Linked DNA regions of Roseimaritima multifibrata. Each later gene encodes a partner of the first gene's protein in a complex. Links are inferred from orthologs where the notes say so. Each region holds a gene or a part of one and is shown on either strand. Other genes may lie near its edges.

What was found.
Region 2: the proteins of trxA (region 1) and FF011L_RS16810 are in contact, whole or in part, in a crystal structure (PDB 1F6M), measured with the Escherichia coli proteins. The link is inferred for Roseimaritima multifibrata from one-to-one orthologs.

Annotation. Positions count from the first base shown.
Region 1 is NZ_CP036262.1:1,751,997-1,760,473, reverse strand. Bases 1,349-4,198 are described here. They hold trxA (thioredoxin), read right to left. Parts: upstream 3,014-4,198; coding sequence 2,684-3,013; downstream 1,349-2,683. Other genes in these bases: FF011L_RS06420 (coiled-coil domain-containing protein), read right to left, coding at 3,313-4,149; FF011L_RS06425 (hypothetical protein), read right to left, coding at 3,129-3,320; FF011L_RS06435 (DUF1569 domain-containing protein), read right to left, coding at 1,763-2,233; FF011L_RS06440 (hypothetical protein), read left to right, coding at 1,349-1,430. Also shown: FF011L_RS06445 (diacylglycerol/lipid kinase family protein), read right to left, coding at 1-826; more of FF011L_RS06440, read left to right, coding at 966-1,348; mgtE (magnesium transporter), read left to right, coding at 4,610-5,959; FF011L_RS06410 (SGNH/GDSL hydrolase family protein), read right to left, coding at 6,085-7,050; FF011L_RS06405 (AMP-binding protein), read right to left, coding at 7,055-8,477. UniProt on the Escherichia coli protein: Participates in various redox reactions through the reversible oxidation of its active center dithiol to a disulfide and catalyzes dithiol-disulfide exchange reactions.
Region 2 is NZ_CP036262.1:4,641,074-4,649,632, reverse strand. The notes cover bases 1,801-4,732. They hold FF011L_RS16810 (NAD(P)/FAD-dependent oxidoreductase), read right to left. Parts: upstream 3,883-4,732; coding sequence 2,719-3,882; downstream 1,801-2,718. Other genes in these bases: FF011L_RS16805 (carbon starvation CstA family protein), read left to right, coding at 3,911-4,732; msrA (peptide-methionine (S)-S-oxide reductase MsrA), read right to left, coding at 1,925-2,596. In the rest of the region: gyrA (DNA gyrase subunit A), read left to right, coding at 1-1,498; more of FF011L_RS16805, read left to right, coding at 4,733-5,746; FF011L_RS26410 (hypothetical protein), read right to left, coding at 5,989-6,135; FF011L_RS16800 (DUF1207 domain-containing protein), read right to left, coding at 6,292-7,200; FF011L_RS16795 (hypothetical protein), read left to right, coding at 7,627-8,163; FF011L_RS16790 (AAA family ATPase), read right to left, coding at 8,203-8,559.

The DNA.
Region 1 (8,477 bases):
GCGTCGACCAGGTCGATCCGTTTTGCAGAGTCGTAAGATCCAGCCGCCCATCGACTTCGCTCGCCTCTGAATCGATCTGAAGCCCGCCGCCATAACAGGGCAAATTGAACGCCAACGCCCAGCGGCAAAGCCAATCGGTACCCACAGCGGGAACGCTCGCCCCTGAAAGCTTGTTGGTCACGACGGGAGCGGAAGCTGGGGAGCATGGATTGCCAGGATTCTGAACGAACGGTGGATCGACGGACGGCTCCAAACCGCCTTGCTGCGTGGGGGCAACCGGGGCGACATGAATGGAGGGATAAGAGTAGTTACGTACCGCACGCAGAATCGGTTTGATGTAACTGCTGCGGCGGATGTGTCCGCGGCGAGTCAAATGCATTCCGCGAACGACTTCCGCATCGAACCCACAGCTGGCCATCACCAAAAACAGTTTCCCATTTGCACTACCAGCATCCATCCTGTAGAGGGGGCCATGTTCAACCGTCTGAACGGTTTGCTTGGGGTCTGCGGCGAATCCAAAGTGGCGGGCCAACAGGTTTTCGGTCCCTAGCGGAAAAGGGACAAGCGGAATGGATGCCGGCAGTTTCTCCGCTACCAACCGAATCGTGCCGTCGCCCCCTGCCGGGATCACCGCGCGAAGCCCCTCGGGGCCCAAGCGTTCGGCGATTTCGACCACCTTGTCGATTTGGTGATGGCAGTGAACGTCATAACCGGCTTTCCGCAAGGCCGCCAACAACAATGGCATCCGATGGCCATTCCTTCCGCTACCCGCTTTCGGACTCGAACAGACCAGAACGACTGGAGCGGTTGTGTCGGTTGTATTCACATTCAAAGCGAGCCTCCTCGAGATCCCTGCTGGCAAATCCTGCGGAAGCATAAAGGCAACCTAGGGTTGAAAGGACGTAAATCCGACCATGTTGTTATTGTTTCCATTTGATAAACCGAATCCGTAGAGCTCGTTTACCGTGAATTTAATACGTCGCTACTGGGTGGTTGGACTTGTTCTGTCCATGGTGGTGGTCCATGCGGTCATCATCAGTTACGTCCGCAGCCAGGTCGCACGATTGAATCAAGAACAATCATCGACGATTCCGATCGGGCATTACCGATTCCAACATGTCTCGGACTTAACCCAGGTTTTCTCGTTTCAGCTGCATGTGGTCGTCGACCCTCAACGACGCCATTCTGCCGAAGAACAACTCGGGCTGAAAGAGCTGGAAATCAATGAAACCGTCGAACAATTGCTCCGGCAGGCTCCTACCGAACTGCTAAACGATCCGACACAAACGGTTCTTCGCGACCGTTTGATGGAAGCCATTCTAGGGCACATCACCGACCCGATCATCCAGCGGGTGGTCATCACCGAATGGCTGGTCCTTCCAGCCTCCACGTCGCAACTGCCATCGATCTCCAATCTGGCAGACGCGTAAAGGCAACAACCCCTCGCGGTTTGGCACCGACTTCGTAGCGGAACGGCACGCGCGGGCTGCTGTGAGCGGGGAGAAGTGGCCTTCTGAAAATTATTCCGTGGTGGATGGCTGGGCAGGTTGCGACAGGTTGCCCGCCACGAAACTGGCTCACGGGTGAGGGGAATTGCAAAAGCTAAATTGTAAAATGAAAAATACAAAATGACTGTCCTTGCAGGGGACTTTGCAATTCTCATTCTCCATTCTGCAATTGTCGCCTTGCGCCGCTCGTTGAATTTCGTGCCACGAAACCGGATCGGGGAAGCCTTTTCACCAGACCATAGGAGAGGGCCGGTTCACGCAGGATGCACAAAACCAAGATGCAGGGCCGCGTGACGACACTGCAGTTGGTCACACTCGGCACTTGTTAGTTTCCCAAAGAAGGGATGTTTCGCCAGCGGGCCGTTCGTCCTGTAGTACTCCACCGATTCTTTGAAGCGAGCCACCGACGAGGACGTTTCAAAATCCCCAGCGGGCCAGAAAAAGGATTCGCCGGAAGCGGGCAGTTTGAAACCCGGCTTTAGTGGCTTGGCATGAATTACCGTCCGCCGAATCAACGGCATCAAAAGCTTAACCAGAAGCGGCGGGGATGGAGCCTGCAGACGGCCTGCGGAAACATCATGACTAATCGCAAGGTGATTCAAAATTTCGCCAAACGTATGATTCCCCACCGTGCGAACCTCCCCCGATGCCAACCGATCCACTTCCTCCAGGACGGCGTCAAAGTCAGGAAAACTAAGTTCTCGTTGCTCAGTAACATCCACCATCGCAGTAGGCTCGCATAAAGAAGACAAAGGAAACGGCTAGCCCCAAAAAACGCCAACTGGGTCAGACGCGGGACAGATCCCCAAGTTTAGCGTGCTGAAGATCTTTGACAGGGATGATGAAAAGGCTTTTTAAAAGCGCGTTGTTTGGGACGAGGCTGCAGTCGCTGGGTGAGCGACTGCTTAATGAGTAATGAAGATTGAAGATTGAAGATTGAAGATTGCCTTGTGGAGACGGCCATTTTTCATTCCCGTCACCGGCGAGCCAGCTTTGCGTTTGGGAGGGGAGGGAAAAACACCGCAACCTGCCCGCCATTACTGTGAAATGAACGTCTTCATTGCAGTCTCGGCCTGATTGGGGACCGTTCGTGATAGGCGAGGGAGGCGCGTTTGCATAAAAAAAGCCACAACAACTTGCTGTGGCTTTTGGATCTTTCGCAATTCGCGACGCGATTAGGCTTCACCGGCCGAATCGAGAGCTTCTTGCAGCTGAGCTTTTGGGCGAACTCCGATAAAGGTTTCGCTGATATTACCATCCTTAAATACCAACAAGGTTGGGATGGTGTTAACCTGATATCGCTGAGCGATTTCAGGATGATCATCAATGTTCAGCTTTCCGATCTTCAAACTTGGGTTGTCGTTAGCAAGTTCGTCGATCATTGGTGCAATTTGGCGGCAAGGGCCACACCAAGGCGCCCAGAAGTCAACCAGAACGGGACTGGAGGACTGAAGGACTTCGGAATCAAAATTGTCAACGGTAAATTCGGCTACAGCACCTGCCATCGTGACACCCTTCTTTGTAATACGTTACTGCGTTTTCACGTCAATTGGCTGCCAGCCTGTCTGGCCACCATTGCGAGCATACACTACAGCAATTAGTGGACCAATGGCCCAGTGCCTAGAAATAGGTCGGCAAGGTCGTGTGATGCATAACCTGTGGCCGCGCTTCATCGGTTTTCCAAGGGAGAGTCCCTTCATACCGGCGAAATTCAACAAACATGGCGATAACAGCGACCAACATAAAGAGCATGCTAACAAGCAGCATCACTGTGTAAATGTTGGCGTTCTGCTTCCGAGGAATATCATTCAATTGTGGTGTCGACACGATCGCCCTTTTGGATGGTTCCAAGCGTAAAGTCTGGCATGATCTCCGCAACGGCACGATCTGGACTGGTTCGGCGAACCTTCGCACGGCCCAAATATTGTGATCCACGGGTCACTTCTAGCATGTGGCCAACTCGCAGCCCTTCGTCATAGCCGATGGACAATTCCACCAACTTCTTGCCGCGATCGACGACCAATACGGTCCCGTTTCGAGCAGGAGGAGCTCCATCGAGGGCGTCATTGACGTTGATACCACGAGCCTGCATGACTTCAGTAAAGCGAGTCACCTGAGCGACAAGCGTCTGATTCCGCTCTTTCTGAACTTCCAGCAAACCCCGAATACCGTTCATTTTGTCGGTCAATTCGAGGACCCTGGCGAACAAACGGTCGCGGTCGTCTTGTTCGGTGACAATTTGCTGGCGAAGTTTGGCGTTATCGGCAGTCAAACGCGTCAGTTCGTCGGTAATCTGTGCGTCTTTGCGAGCCAATGATTCATTGGTCGCACGCTCGCTGGTCAAAGCTTGCTCAGCTTTAGCCAACAAGTCGCTTTTCTGTGCGAGGTCGGTTTCCAGAGCCGCTAAAGCGGTCCGGCGAGCAACCTGTTCCGCAGCAAGGGCTCGCTCGACGCGAACACGAGCGTCTTCAAGCTCTCGGTTTTTTGTGGCGAACTCTTCAACCTGATCCTTTAATCCACCTTCCTTGACAATTTCTTCCCGCCAATTGCGGTGGGAGGCATTTGCAGCCAAGGCCAGCGCCATAAATATGGCACTGAGGATAAAGATCATGAAGGTAAAGCACTTGCCTAAAAATGTCATCGTGCAGGCTCTTGGGAGACAAGGTGATTCCGAGGGCGGAAATCCATCAAGTTTAGGCTCAATTCTAGCTCAACCCTTACCACTTGCCGAGAAAAAACATGGGCTTTTAATGAGAAGGGAGCACCGGAGCGGAGCCTCGTACCACAAAATTATAGTTGCGGCAAAATTGAAGTGTCAACGAAATGAAACAATTTCACATCTCGCGGAGGCAAAAACCACCCGCTCGGACAAAAACGCAAAGCCATCAAGGGGGAAACCTGCCGTGAACCGAAGTTTTTCACCCCGCTTCGCTGGCTGCACAAGTCCTGTGACAAGAACTCGGAAAACCATTCTCTCCCGATCCGACGCCCCCTGCTTACCGCTGACCGGCGGGTGCAGACAATTGACTTCGCCCGCTAAGATACCCCGCGGCCTCGCCCCATCTAGACAGTTCCCTGCACACTCGTGAATTGCTTCAACGATGCTCAACACACTTTTTCTCCCAGAACTGCGAGAGATGCTGGAGCACAATAGTGCCGAAGAGCTGCAGGAATTTTGCACCGCACTGAACCCGGGGCGGACGGCCGAATACATGGAAGGACTTACCGCTGCCGAATCTTGGCAGGTCCTGCTCCACGCCCCCCCAGGACTTCGAGCCGAGATTTTCGAGTATTTCGATCTCGACCGAAAACTGAACATCCTGAACTTTGAAGACACAACCGAAGCTGCAAACCTGCTTGCGGAACTCCCCTCGGATGACCGCGTCGACTTGATCCAAGAGCTAAGTGAAAGTCGAGTCGTCGACCTACTGGCGTTGCTACCGGCATCCGAGCGCCGCGACATCCGGCGACTCCAATCTTTTGCCGAGGGGACCGCCGGGGCGATCATGACCTCGGAAGTCGCCAAACTGACCGAAGATCTGACGGTCCGACAAGCGTTGGAAGAACTGAGCAAACAAGCGGAAGAACTAGAAACGATCTACTACATCTATGTGGTTGACCAAGACGATCGGCTCCGCGGAATCGTCTCCGGCCGACAATTGATTTCGGCACTGGGGAACGTGGAATCGCGACTGAGCGATTTGATGGAAACCGACGTGATCGCCGTCCTCCCTACCGATGACCAAGAAGCGGTTGCAGAACGGGTCGAACGCTACAACATGTTGGCGATCCCCGTGGTCGACCAGGGACGACAACTTCTGGGAATCATCACGCATGACGACGTGATCGATGTCGTTCGAGAGGAACTAACCGAGGACGCACAGCGCATCGCTGCGGTCGCTCCGCTGGAAGAAAGCTACCTGCGAATCAATCTGGTTCGGCTAGGCTGGAAACGAGGAATCTGGCTAACCATCCTTTTCTTCGCAGCCCTGCTGACCGCGTTTGCACTCCGGCAATACGACCAAGAACTGGAAACTTACACGTGGCTGGTTCTGTTCATCCCTCTGATCATTTCAGCGGGTGGCAATTCGGGGACTCAGTCGGCAACCCTGGTAATCACGGCAATGACCAGCGGCGACCTAAGCGTCCGCGACTGGAGAACGATTCTCTCTCGAGAACTGGTGGTCAGTTGCATGCTTGGCAGTTTCTTAGCCTCGCTAGGCTTTGTGGTGTCGTTATTTGTTGCCCCGGACAGCGCCAGTGCGATGGTCATCCCGATCACGCTTCTCGCGGTGGTGATTTCGGGGTGCATGGTCGGAGTCACCCTTCCATTGATCTTCAAAAGACTGGGGCTGGATCCCGCCTTGATGAGCAACCCTTTTGTCGCTGGAATCGTCGACATCCTAGGAATCGTCATCTACTTCAATGTCGCTCGAGCCGTAATGCACTAGCGCTCGGTAGCAACGCTCGCTTTCCGCTTACTAGCACGAAGCGTAAGCGAGTATTCAAGACAGGCCTACAATCGAATAAATCCACCGTCTGACGACGGTAGCTACGGCAACGACGATGGCGTCCGCTAGCGGAGCGACGTATTTTCGACGATCGTTTTTAAATACAGACGCCGGATCGCATCGTACCCACGATCGTTTGGGTCTTCGACATTATCGTAGAACCAATAATACGGATCCTGCGCATCGTAATGCGGTTGCCAAAACTGCCGGCAATGCGAACCGTGCCCGAGGAAATTCTCGTAGAGCGGGACGACAAAGACATTTTCAAATGACTCCGCAACCGAACGGATCGTTTGGTTGTACTTTGCATGAATGGCTAACCCGTCCGGCCAGTGCGGCAAAAAGATACTGGGCGCGTCCCCAACGCCGTCGGTTGGATCATAGATATCCGCACAATAGATTTCACAGCCGCCGGGGAACCGCTCGTTTAGTTTTTCAAACATCCCAGCTAAGCGGATCCCAAAAGCTTCGATCCATGGTTCCGCCTCCGCCAAGGTCGCCCCATACATCGCACATTCTCGAGGCGGTCGACGTCCATAACTATGAATCAAATCGTTCCCTCCGCTGGACATCAGGATGATCCCGAAGGTCTCCGCGGGATAGTCAGGAACGGTCTCGTTGACCATCTGCTCATGCGCCAGCGATTCCGACCCTGAAACAGCGAAATTTTGATGCTGCAAGTTTGGCAGAACGGCCGACAACGAAATGCCCCGCATCGATTCGAACTCGTCCTCCGGATTCTCTCGAAGCCGGTTGTAATAGCTGTGACTTGGGTTCTTCGCCCCCAGTCCTGCGGTAACGCTATCCCCGATGCCAACAATCTGGATCGTCTGTTCACTCCAGATTTTCTCAAACGGCTGGCGGGCGATCTCGGGTCCGGCCGGCCCTTCGCCGACGGGACGTTTCAGAAACCATTCGACGTATCCCAGCGTCCCCAGAATCAGTCCGGCTGCAACGAATCCGAAAATCCACCAACGACGTCGCTTTGATTTCGACGTCGTCCCTACGGCATCGGCTTCGGCAGAATCCATGGCGTCATCCACTTGCTTGGGTTTCATTGGCTGCCGCAGGATCGGTTAATTGCTCGGCCAAAACCCGCGCCCCCTTCAAATCCAATTTCCCGGTTCCCAAGACTGGAATTTCCTCCACCGTATAAAACGCATCGGCGGCGGGGAGAAACAAATTGGGAAGCCCTGCTTCCGTCAATCCTTTCCGCAGATCGCTCGGGTCCTTTTCCGAGGGCAGCTGCAACACGATCAACCGCTCCCCTTTTTTGGCGTCTGGGATTGCCGTGACGCAGACTCGGAGCACATCGTCCTCCCCATCGTCATCATCGTCGACAAGCAGCTGCTTGGCCAGTTCCTCTTCGACGCGGATGTGAGGGACCATTTCACCGCCAATTTTCGAAAATCGACTTTGCCGACCGGTGATATGCAGAAACCCTTCCTTGTCCACATTGGCGATATCGCCAGTGATGTACCACCCGTCTTGCAAGACTTCGGAGGTCAGGTCTTCACGTCCCATGTAACCTTGCATCACATTGGGTCCCGTAATCAACAACAGCCCATCCTCGCCGGCTCCGCGTTCACTCCCATCCTCGGGCGAAACCACTTTGGCACTAATTCCGGGGAACGGGCGACCGACCGAACCTTCGAATCGATCGGGCTGAAATTTAGCAGCCGAACGCGAGGGTGGAATATTGACGGAAACGAGAGGGCTTAATTCGGTCGTTCCGTAACCTTCCACGGGGCGAACTCCGAAGCGTTTTTCAAACGATTCAAACAAATCGGCGGGCATTTTTTCAGCCCCAACCACAACCACGTCCAAACTTGCAAACTGGCCGGGTTCGATCCGACGCAGGTAGCCGCGGAGGAACGTTGGCGTCCCCAGCAACACCGTCGCTTGATATTTTTCGGCTAGCTTTCCGACCTGCCGGGCATCGAGCGGGTTGAAGTGATAAACGCCCTGAGGCCCCAATGTCTGGACGGCCCAAAGCGTGACCGCATAGCCAAAGGAATGGAAAAACGGCAAAATCCCCAACACCACATCGTCGCTATCCAAACGAACCGATTGCTTGATCGCTTCCACGTTGTGGCTGATATTTGCGTGCGACAGCATGACGCCTTTGGGAGTCCCCGTCGAACCGCTGGTAAAGATCACGGCCAGCAGGTCATCACAGGCGATTTTCCTCAAACCTAGCAATCGCTCAAGGCAGAACGCTGGCAGCAGATAGGCTCCGATGACGCCCCAAATTTTGTCCCCTAAGGTCGCTTTGTCTTTGAAGTCTTCCAGCAGGACAACGTCGGCATCCAGATCAAAATTCATTTTCTCCATAAATCGAACACTGGTCAAAACGTGCTTGATCCCAGCCGATTCGATACACCGATTCAGGACATCGCTGCTGACGGTGTAATTTAGGTTGGCGGCGGTCCTGCGTTCAAACGCCATCGCCACATTC
Region 2 (8,559 bases), 2.9 Mb from region 1 along the record:
GCAGATCGAATGCCCGGCCGCTCTGATGCAGCGAGCCATCGGCGATAAGGGGTTTGAGCAGTTTGTCGAGGAGCGTGGTGCAGCCGATTCGTACACGCTGACAAGTGTTCAAACCGATGCGATCCTGCGGATGACGCTGGGGCAATTGGTCAACCTGGAACAAGAGAAACTTGGCGGCGAACATGCTCAGCTGTTGGAAGAGATCCTGGAATACCTGGATATCTTGGGCAGCCAAGAACGTATCTATGGAATCATCAAGGACGACTTGATCGAAATGCAGCGTCGGTTTGGTGATAAACGCCGTACCGAAATTAGCACCGAAGAACTCGGTAATATCGATCTTGAAGATCTGATCACCGAAGAAACGATGGTCGTTTCCATCAGTCACCGCGGCTATATCAAGCGGACCCCCGCCACCACCTATCGAGCTCAGCGCCGAGGCGGAAAAGGACTCAAGGGGGCCAAGACCGAAGACGAAGATCCGATCGAACATCTGTTTGTCGCCAGTACCCACGCCTACCTGTTGTTCTTTACGACCACCGGGAAGGTTCGCTGGCAGAAGGTCTATGACCTGCCACAGTTGTCTCGTGAAAGCCGCGGCCGAGCGATCGTCAATCTGTTGAATCTGGAAGAGAACGAGCAGATCGCGGAATGCTTGGCGATCCGCGATTTCGATCAGCCCGGCCACTTCATCATGATGGCCACCCGCGAAGGGTTGGTTAAAAAGACCAGCTTGGAAAGCTACAGCCGTCCGAAACGTGGCGGGATTATCGCGATTAAGCTGCGTGAAGATGACAGTTTGGTCGACGCAGCCGTTGTCGGTCCCGAAACCGAAGTGGTGTTGGTCACCAAGTCGGGGATGGCGATCCGCTTCGCAGAAAGTGATGCTCGATCGATGGGGCGAAATACCTCCGGCGTGAAGGGCATCAATCTAGGCAAGGATGACGAAATCGTCGGAATGGTCGTCGCCGATCCCGATGCAACGTTGCTGACCGTCTGCGAGAAAGGTTACGGCAAACGGACGCCGTTTGGACCAAACGCCGCTGCGGATAGCGATGAAGAAAACGAAGAAGAAACCTCTGGATCGGCTCGCTATCGCACCCAACGCCGTGGTGGCAAAGGGTTGCGAGACATTCGCACCAGCGAGCGGAACGGGAATGTTGTCGATATCGTGCGGGTCACCGACGATGACGAGATTCTGATGATGACTGCCAAAGGCAAGATTCAGCGGGTCGCCGCTCGTGAAATCAGTGTGATCGGTCGAAACACTCAAGGGGTTCGGATCATGAACCTCGGCGACGATGACACCCTGATCGCCGTCGTTCGAGTCCCGGCAGAAGAGAAGGAAGAAGAAGGAGCCACACCTGAAGGTGTAACGCCGGAAGGGACTGCTTCGGAAACGGGCGATGTTAAAGCTGCCGATTCCGACGCTGCGACCGAGCAAGCTCCCGCTCCGGAAGATTCGCCAGAGGATGATTCGGAATCGACCGAAGAGTAAAACCAGTAAGCTGCAATGCGGGGCCCTCACCCGGGCTCCGCAAGCTTTCTACTTTCATAGCGGAACGGCGCGAGCCGTCCGGCTCTCGTCCTGCCAATCCCACGTATGTACCGGTCGGTTCGCGCCGTTCCGCGAGGCAAACATCTCGCCCCAAATACTTTCTTAGCGAAACGACAAAAGCCCAATGCCATCTACTTTGGCTGTCTAGGGGCGCATTTCCTGGCGGATCGAAGCAAGCTGACCGGCAAATTTATGGTCTGTTCAATGCGCTTGCCGGACGGCTCGCGCCGTTCCGCTAACAATGTAGATGGCATTGGACGCAAGCCGTCCGGCAGTCGGCTTAGAAATCCCGCGTGTTCCCCGGTCGGTTCGTGCCGATCCGCGAGGAATTTCGGCGGGCACATCTCGCTCTGCGGATGATAGTCCCTACCGGCTGCCAATTCCTTCGGTTCGAACCTGGTCTTTGAACAGGTTGTCGAATTTTCGAATTTTGGGAGCGACGGTTGATTGGCAGTAGGCTTGATACGGGTTTTTGCGGAAGTAGTCCTGATGATATTCTTCCGCCAAATGAAATTGCCCGACGGGCGTGACTTCCGTGACAATCGGTCTGCGGAACTTTGGCGATTTGTTTAGTTTCGCGATCACTTTTTCCGCTTCGGCTTTTTGTGCTTCGTCGTGATAAAAGATTGCGCTGCGGTACTGCGGCCCTTTATCGACACCTTGCTGGTTCAAGGTCATCGGGTTGTGGATCTGAAAAAAGACATCCAGTAGTTGTCGGTAAGAGACAACATTGGGGTCGTAGAAAATCTGGATCGCCTCGGCATGTTTGGTCCTCTTGGAAAGGACCATCTGGTAGTTCGGGTTCGTCACGTCAGGGTCTCCGGTATAGCCGGAAACGACATCGTTGACTCCCTTCATTCGCTCGAACACAGCTTCGGTGCACCAGAAACATCCACCGGCCAGTGTCGCCACTTCTTCTCCTTCGCGAGGCATCAGGCCAGAGGTTTTTTGAGCGTGCCCGCTGGGGGCAGCCACAAATCCTCCGAGCACGAGTCCCAGGAAGATCGCCAGTGATTTTCTTGATTCTCGTGTCAACACTTGATTCTCCAGGCGAAGGATAAAGTCGTCGTTTCCGGGGCGGGAGGACCATAAAACGAGGGCCTGCAGAAAAGCAGGCCCTCTTAGCAATGTTCAAAAAGGAGCTCAGCCCACCTGCTAGTTTACAGCAAGTTGCGGTCGGCTAGCAATCTTTCAGCGTCCAGAGCGGCCATGCAGCCGGTTCCTGCGGACGTAATTGCCTGGCGATAGTAGTCGTCGGCAACATCACCTGCCGCAAAGACACCTTCGACGCTGGTCGCGGTGCGGAAGGATTGGGTCCAGCGAATGTAGCCTTTGTCCGTCAATTCGACCTGATCGCCCAGGAAGCTGGTGTTTGGGGTGTGCCCGATGGCTAGGAATAGGCCACCTGCTTCGACGGTATTTTCCTTGTTTTCCACATTTTGGCGAAGCCGGATCGCGCTAACGCCTTGGGAGTCGTCGCCCAGCACTTCTTCGACTTCGTGGTTCCAAAGGACTTCGATTTTCTCAGTGCTTTCCAAGCGTTCCTGCATGATTTTGGAAGCTCGTAATTCGTCGCGGCGGACCACCAAATAGACTTTGGATGCGAATTTGCTTAGGTAGCTGGCTTCTTCGATCGCGCTGTCGCCACCGCCGACGACGACCAGGGGTTTGTTGCGGAAGCGAGGCAACGCTCCGTCGCAAACCGCACAGGCACTGACGCCGCGATTTTTGTAAGCATCTTCTGAATCAAGGCCCAAGTAATTGGCTCGAGCTCCGGTTGCGATGATCAGCGTATGGCAACGGTGTGTGCCGTTTTCCAAGGTTTCGATCGTGAACGGGCCTTTGCTTAGGTCCGTTGCCGTCACGTCGTCGGTGATGACTCGAGTCCCAAAATTGCGGGCTTGTTGCCGCATTAGGTTCATCAGCTCGGGGCCGGTGACCGCGTGCGCTTCCTCTTCGACGGGAGGGAGCATGTATTTTTGCTCGTCATCGATCGCCGAATTGACGAACTGAGACAGTTTTCCCGAGGGAAATCCTGCGTAGTTTTCGACTTCGGTCGTCTGGGCAAGCTGGCCTAGAGGGAGGGTCCCCTGTTGGCGGTTTTCTTCCGTGTTGGCACCTTCGAAGACCAGAGGCTCCAAATTGGCTCGGGAAGCGTAAATAGCGGCCGACCAAGCGGCGGGACCACTTCCGATGATGATTGCTTTTTCGATTTTATCCGTCACGTGGGCTTTAGCTCCGTTGGAGACGTGGGCGATGGGGTGTTGCGCGGTTATTATAGGCAGTTCATCCTTGTGTCGAGTACCGGCCGACGGGCAGTTCATTTTCCTCTATCTAGTAGCCAATTAAACGATGACGACTCTTCTGGTAGCTGTGGCCTCCATGCTCGGGTTTATCGTTGCCTATAACACGTACGGAAAGTGGTTGGCAAAGTACCTGTTTGGGCTGACGGATAAAAATGTCACTCCCAGTCACGAAATGCGGGACGATGTCGATTTTGTCCCGACCCGTCGCTCCGTTATTTTCGGTCATCACTTCACTAGTATCGCCGGAACGGGGCCGATCGTCGGTCCGGCTTTGGCGGTTTTCTGGGGTTGGCTACCGGCTCTTTTGTGGGTCATTTTTGGATCGATCCTGATCGGCGGCGTCCACGATTTGGCAGCTCTGGTTATTTCCCTTCGCAACCGAGGCCAGACGATTGGCGAAGTTGCCGGGCGATTGATTTCGCCTCGAGCCAAATTGCTTTTCCTGATCGTGTTGGCCGCCGCACTGACGATCGTCTTGGCGGTCTTTGGATTGGTGATTGCGACGGTTTTTTCGATCTATCCCGAATCGGTGCTGAGCGTATGGGTGGCGATGCCAGTGGCTGTGGTGATCGGGCTTTGGGTCTATCGCCGCGGTGGAGGCCTCTTGGCGCCAAGTCTGATTGGGTTGGCGTTGTTGTATGCGGCGGTCTACATCGGGGCGTATTACCTCCCGATTGATTTGAAACATATCTTTCCGACCGAAAATCATTTCTGGAATCCAAAGGTTGTCTGGACGCTGATCCTGTTGGTCTACGCCTTTGCCGCTTCGGTATTGCCCGTTTGGTTGCTGCTGCAGCCGCGTGACTATATCAACAGCCAGCAGTTGTACGTGGCCCTTGGCTTGCTGGTGATTGGGCTTGGAATGGCATCGGTTACCGGCAGTGCCGACCTCTTCAATTCGGCTCCTGCGATCGCGCAAAACGTTCCTGCCGGAGCCCCCCCGATGCTTCCGTTTTTGTTTATTACGATTGCATGTGGTGCGTGTAGCGGATTTCACTGCCTGGTCAGTAGTGGGACAACCAGTAAACAGATTGCCTGTGAAACCGATGCCCAAGCGGTTGGTTATGGTGCGATGCTGTTGGAGGGAGCGTTGGCAGTGATCGTTATCCTTGCCTGTTGTGCAGGCGTTGGGATGGGGCCGATCATCAGGAATAATGTCGATGGAGTCATCCGGTATGAAAACCAAATGGACGCCGAAGGAGTCGCCGTGACCGGGACCGCTGCGTGGGCTGAATACTATCGAGCCGACGGAAAGTGGAGTGATCACACGTTGGGGAAAAAACTGGCTGCGTTTGTGGATGGTGGAGCCAATTTTATCAGCACCATTGGCGTTCCTTTGCAGCTATCGATCGCAATCATGGCCGTTCTGGTCGCGAGTTTTGCTGCGACAACGCTCGATACGGCGACGCGTCTGCAGCGTTACGTGTTGCAGGAATTGGGGACGACGCTGCATGTCAAACCGCTGCAAAATAAGTACGTAGCGACTTCGGTTGCCGTCGGCGTCGCGGCACTCATTGCGTTTCAAGGGGGGGATAAGCCTGGAGCCGGAGGCCTGTTGCTGTGGCCGCTCTTTGGAGCAACCAATCAATTGCTCGCCGGATTGGCTTTGATGGTCGCCTTTTTCTACTTGACTCGTCGAGGCAAACCTTTGGCTGTCATCGGAATCCCGATGGTCATCATGATGCTGATGCCTGCCTGGGCGATGGGATACAACCTCGCATTCGATTGGATTGAACAGCGAAACTGGCTGTTGATCGCATTCGGGATCGGAACTTTGGCCCTGCAGGTTTGGATGATTGCTGAAGGAGTCATCCTCTGGCGATCGGCCCGAGGCGTATTAGAGACACAGTTGCCACCACTGAAAAAGCCAAGTGGAAACTAGGGCGTCGACTAGGTGCCCGCAACGACTGCAGGGACATGAAGTTTCTAAGACGCCCAGCGTGAAGGCTGCATGATTTTTGCAGCCGATCATCGATACGACAACAACGCCTCGCTCACGCCCGAGGCAAGGATTCTTGTCGTTTACAAGCACGAAGCGCCAGTTTTGATGTTGCGCTTTTGAGGTGATTGCGGTGGTCAATCGTCCTGATTTCCGTACCCTTGCGGATGCCTCAAATCATTCGGCTATTCCACCACCTTTTTAGCTCCAGGTATCGAGAGTTCCGTTTCCGGCTTGCCCCGGACCGGGACAAGCCCGGCGGAAGCAAAGTAGCCCACTCCAGAAAGCGCAACTTCAAAAAGCGCCAGCGAGTAATCAGGACGGTCACGCATACGATTCAATTGGATCCGCGCCAGCGTGTCGTTTATTCACTCGCTTGCGATTCGTGCGGCGTGTATCGGCCAGCCTGCTGGGCCGAAAATGTTCTCGCGTAAGCGTTTCGTGGTAACGCCGCTACCGGTTGGCGTCACTTTAAACCGTGCGGCCGGTTAGTAGTCGTACCACAGACCGAATCCAAGCTGCTGTTCATTTTGCTGGTAGAACGAGTACTGTTGGCTTTTGCCATTGAAGTACTGCAGTCCAATTCGGAACAGACCGGACGAGGCATTCCGACGCCACGCCCAGCCGATCTGGCTGTTGAAGTGACCGCCAAAGTCCAGCTCTTCGCGGAGATGTCCTTGAATCGCGTAGAATGGTTGGCCTCGCATGCCAGTTGCAAATCGAGGTGCACGTTCGATCCCGAACATGAACTCCCATTCTTTACTGATGTCACTGTAAAACGCCCAGCCGGCCTCTCCGTAGATTCGAGTTGCCGGCGTCAGCCAGTACCCTGCCCCGATGAAGAGGACGTCGCGGCTAAAATTTAGACGATTAAAATCCGGGCGTTTTAAAAGGTACTCATCCCCAACGTGCGAACTTAGGTGATAGTATCCGAAGCGTGTGTGTAGCCTTCCGAAACCAAATGAGACCGGGACGCCGGCTCGGAAATCGACGCTCTTAACATCCATGTTTTCACCTGGAATCAAGCGGACGTTGGCGGACCCTTCGGTATCGATCTGCATCCCACGCATGTACGGTCCTTCGCCACCTTGATTGTGTCGCAACAAACCGAAGCGTCCCCCTAAGGTTCCATCGACAAGGCCTTCGTCTCCTCCTGACCAAACGCCGGCCATCCGTGACGCTTTGACGTCCGCAAGATAGAGCGGATAGATCGTGCCAGCGGGCAGCGGTTCCCAGCCAAGGGCCGGGCCGTGTGTATCCCACGCTTGTTGCGTTGCCCCTTCATTCATCCAGGTAAGGTCGGAAGGTGAGAAATCAAGCGGCGCTGGTTCACAAGGATGCGACTGCTGGTATGGATCGAAAGTGTCGTATGACTGCGCCGCCGCTTTGGTTCCCATCACAAAAAGGAGAAGGAATGCGGCGACATGGCTTATAATGAGGTTATCCCTGTGGGGACATACGGCACCTGTCACAAGCTTTTGCAATGGCAAAAACTGTGGCGGGAAGACTTTAGAGAATTTCGGCGGATTCATGAAAATCTTTTACTAAGTCTTCCGCATCCATAGCCAGACCAGTTCATGGCTTGGCGGTTTTGTGGTTTCCGTTAATCAAATTTATGAAGGAAGTGATGGAGTGCGGTTTGGTCCTACCCCTGTCCGTTTTAAAAGCAAAAGCAAACGATTCGGCTTGTGCCTCCCGTTTCAATGGTCACGTCTGCGAAATTGATAGAGAAGTTTTTATCTTGACCTACAGGCTGTTTCCTACTAATTGTGGATATCGGGAGTTCCGTTTCCACGGCCAACCGATTTAAAGGAGGTGGTGTGATGTCTAATTCACCGGCGAAACAACCGTCGCCGCTCGGTAGATTTTTTGCAGGTCTTAACGAGTACGTCTTTCACGGTCGCTTAGGTGTTGCTGACGTTCAGTTGGTCGATTACCTCAACGATCTTCTTCTCCGTTTTGTTCGCGTCGATTCGATGATTCGAGTTCGCCGGAATACCGGCCAACCGGTCACCGAAGTCGTTCAGATGATGTTTGAAGCGGAACGTCGTGTCGGTTTGGCGAAGCGGGACGTCCATCGCCATATCGGTGACTTCACGCTCTTTTGGTCAGGGATGTTTCCCGAAAGCTTGAATCAGCGTTCACCGATCAAAACGGGAGACGCGTTCCTTGACTATTACCAGCAAGGGAAGCGAGCTTACGCGATCGCCGCCGATATCGAAGCGGATGAGACTCGACCGGCGTCCGATCTGCTGCACCGATTGAGTGAGCAGTTCGAACTATGTGCGTACGGGCTTCGTGAAGTTCGCCGTGAATGGGAAGAGAACGCGAGTGACGGCGATGGGCTGTTGCTTTCCTAACCGCAGGTGAGCCATGCGGCGGAGTTGTCGGATCGGAAATCAATCGCGTGGAACAGGGATCCCGCGAATTAGGTTTCTCAGTTCATCGTCAACAAACCGCCCTTCAACTTCCGCTTCGGCGGTCAATTGGACTCGGTGGCGAAGTGCAGGCAACGCGATTTCGATGACGTCGTCCGGCGTCGCGAAATCGCGTCCAGAAAACGCCGCCAAAGTTCTGGAAGCTTGCATCAATGCGATACCCGCTCGCGGTGAAGCTCCGATATGAAAAGCTTTCCATTCGCGAGTCATACGGACGATCTTGTTGATGTAGTCGGTTAAACCATCTTCGATCCGCACTTCGCTGCACTGCCGAATCGCTTTCATTAACGATTCAGGATTCGTGACTGTCTGGACCTC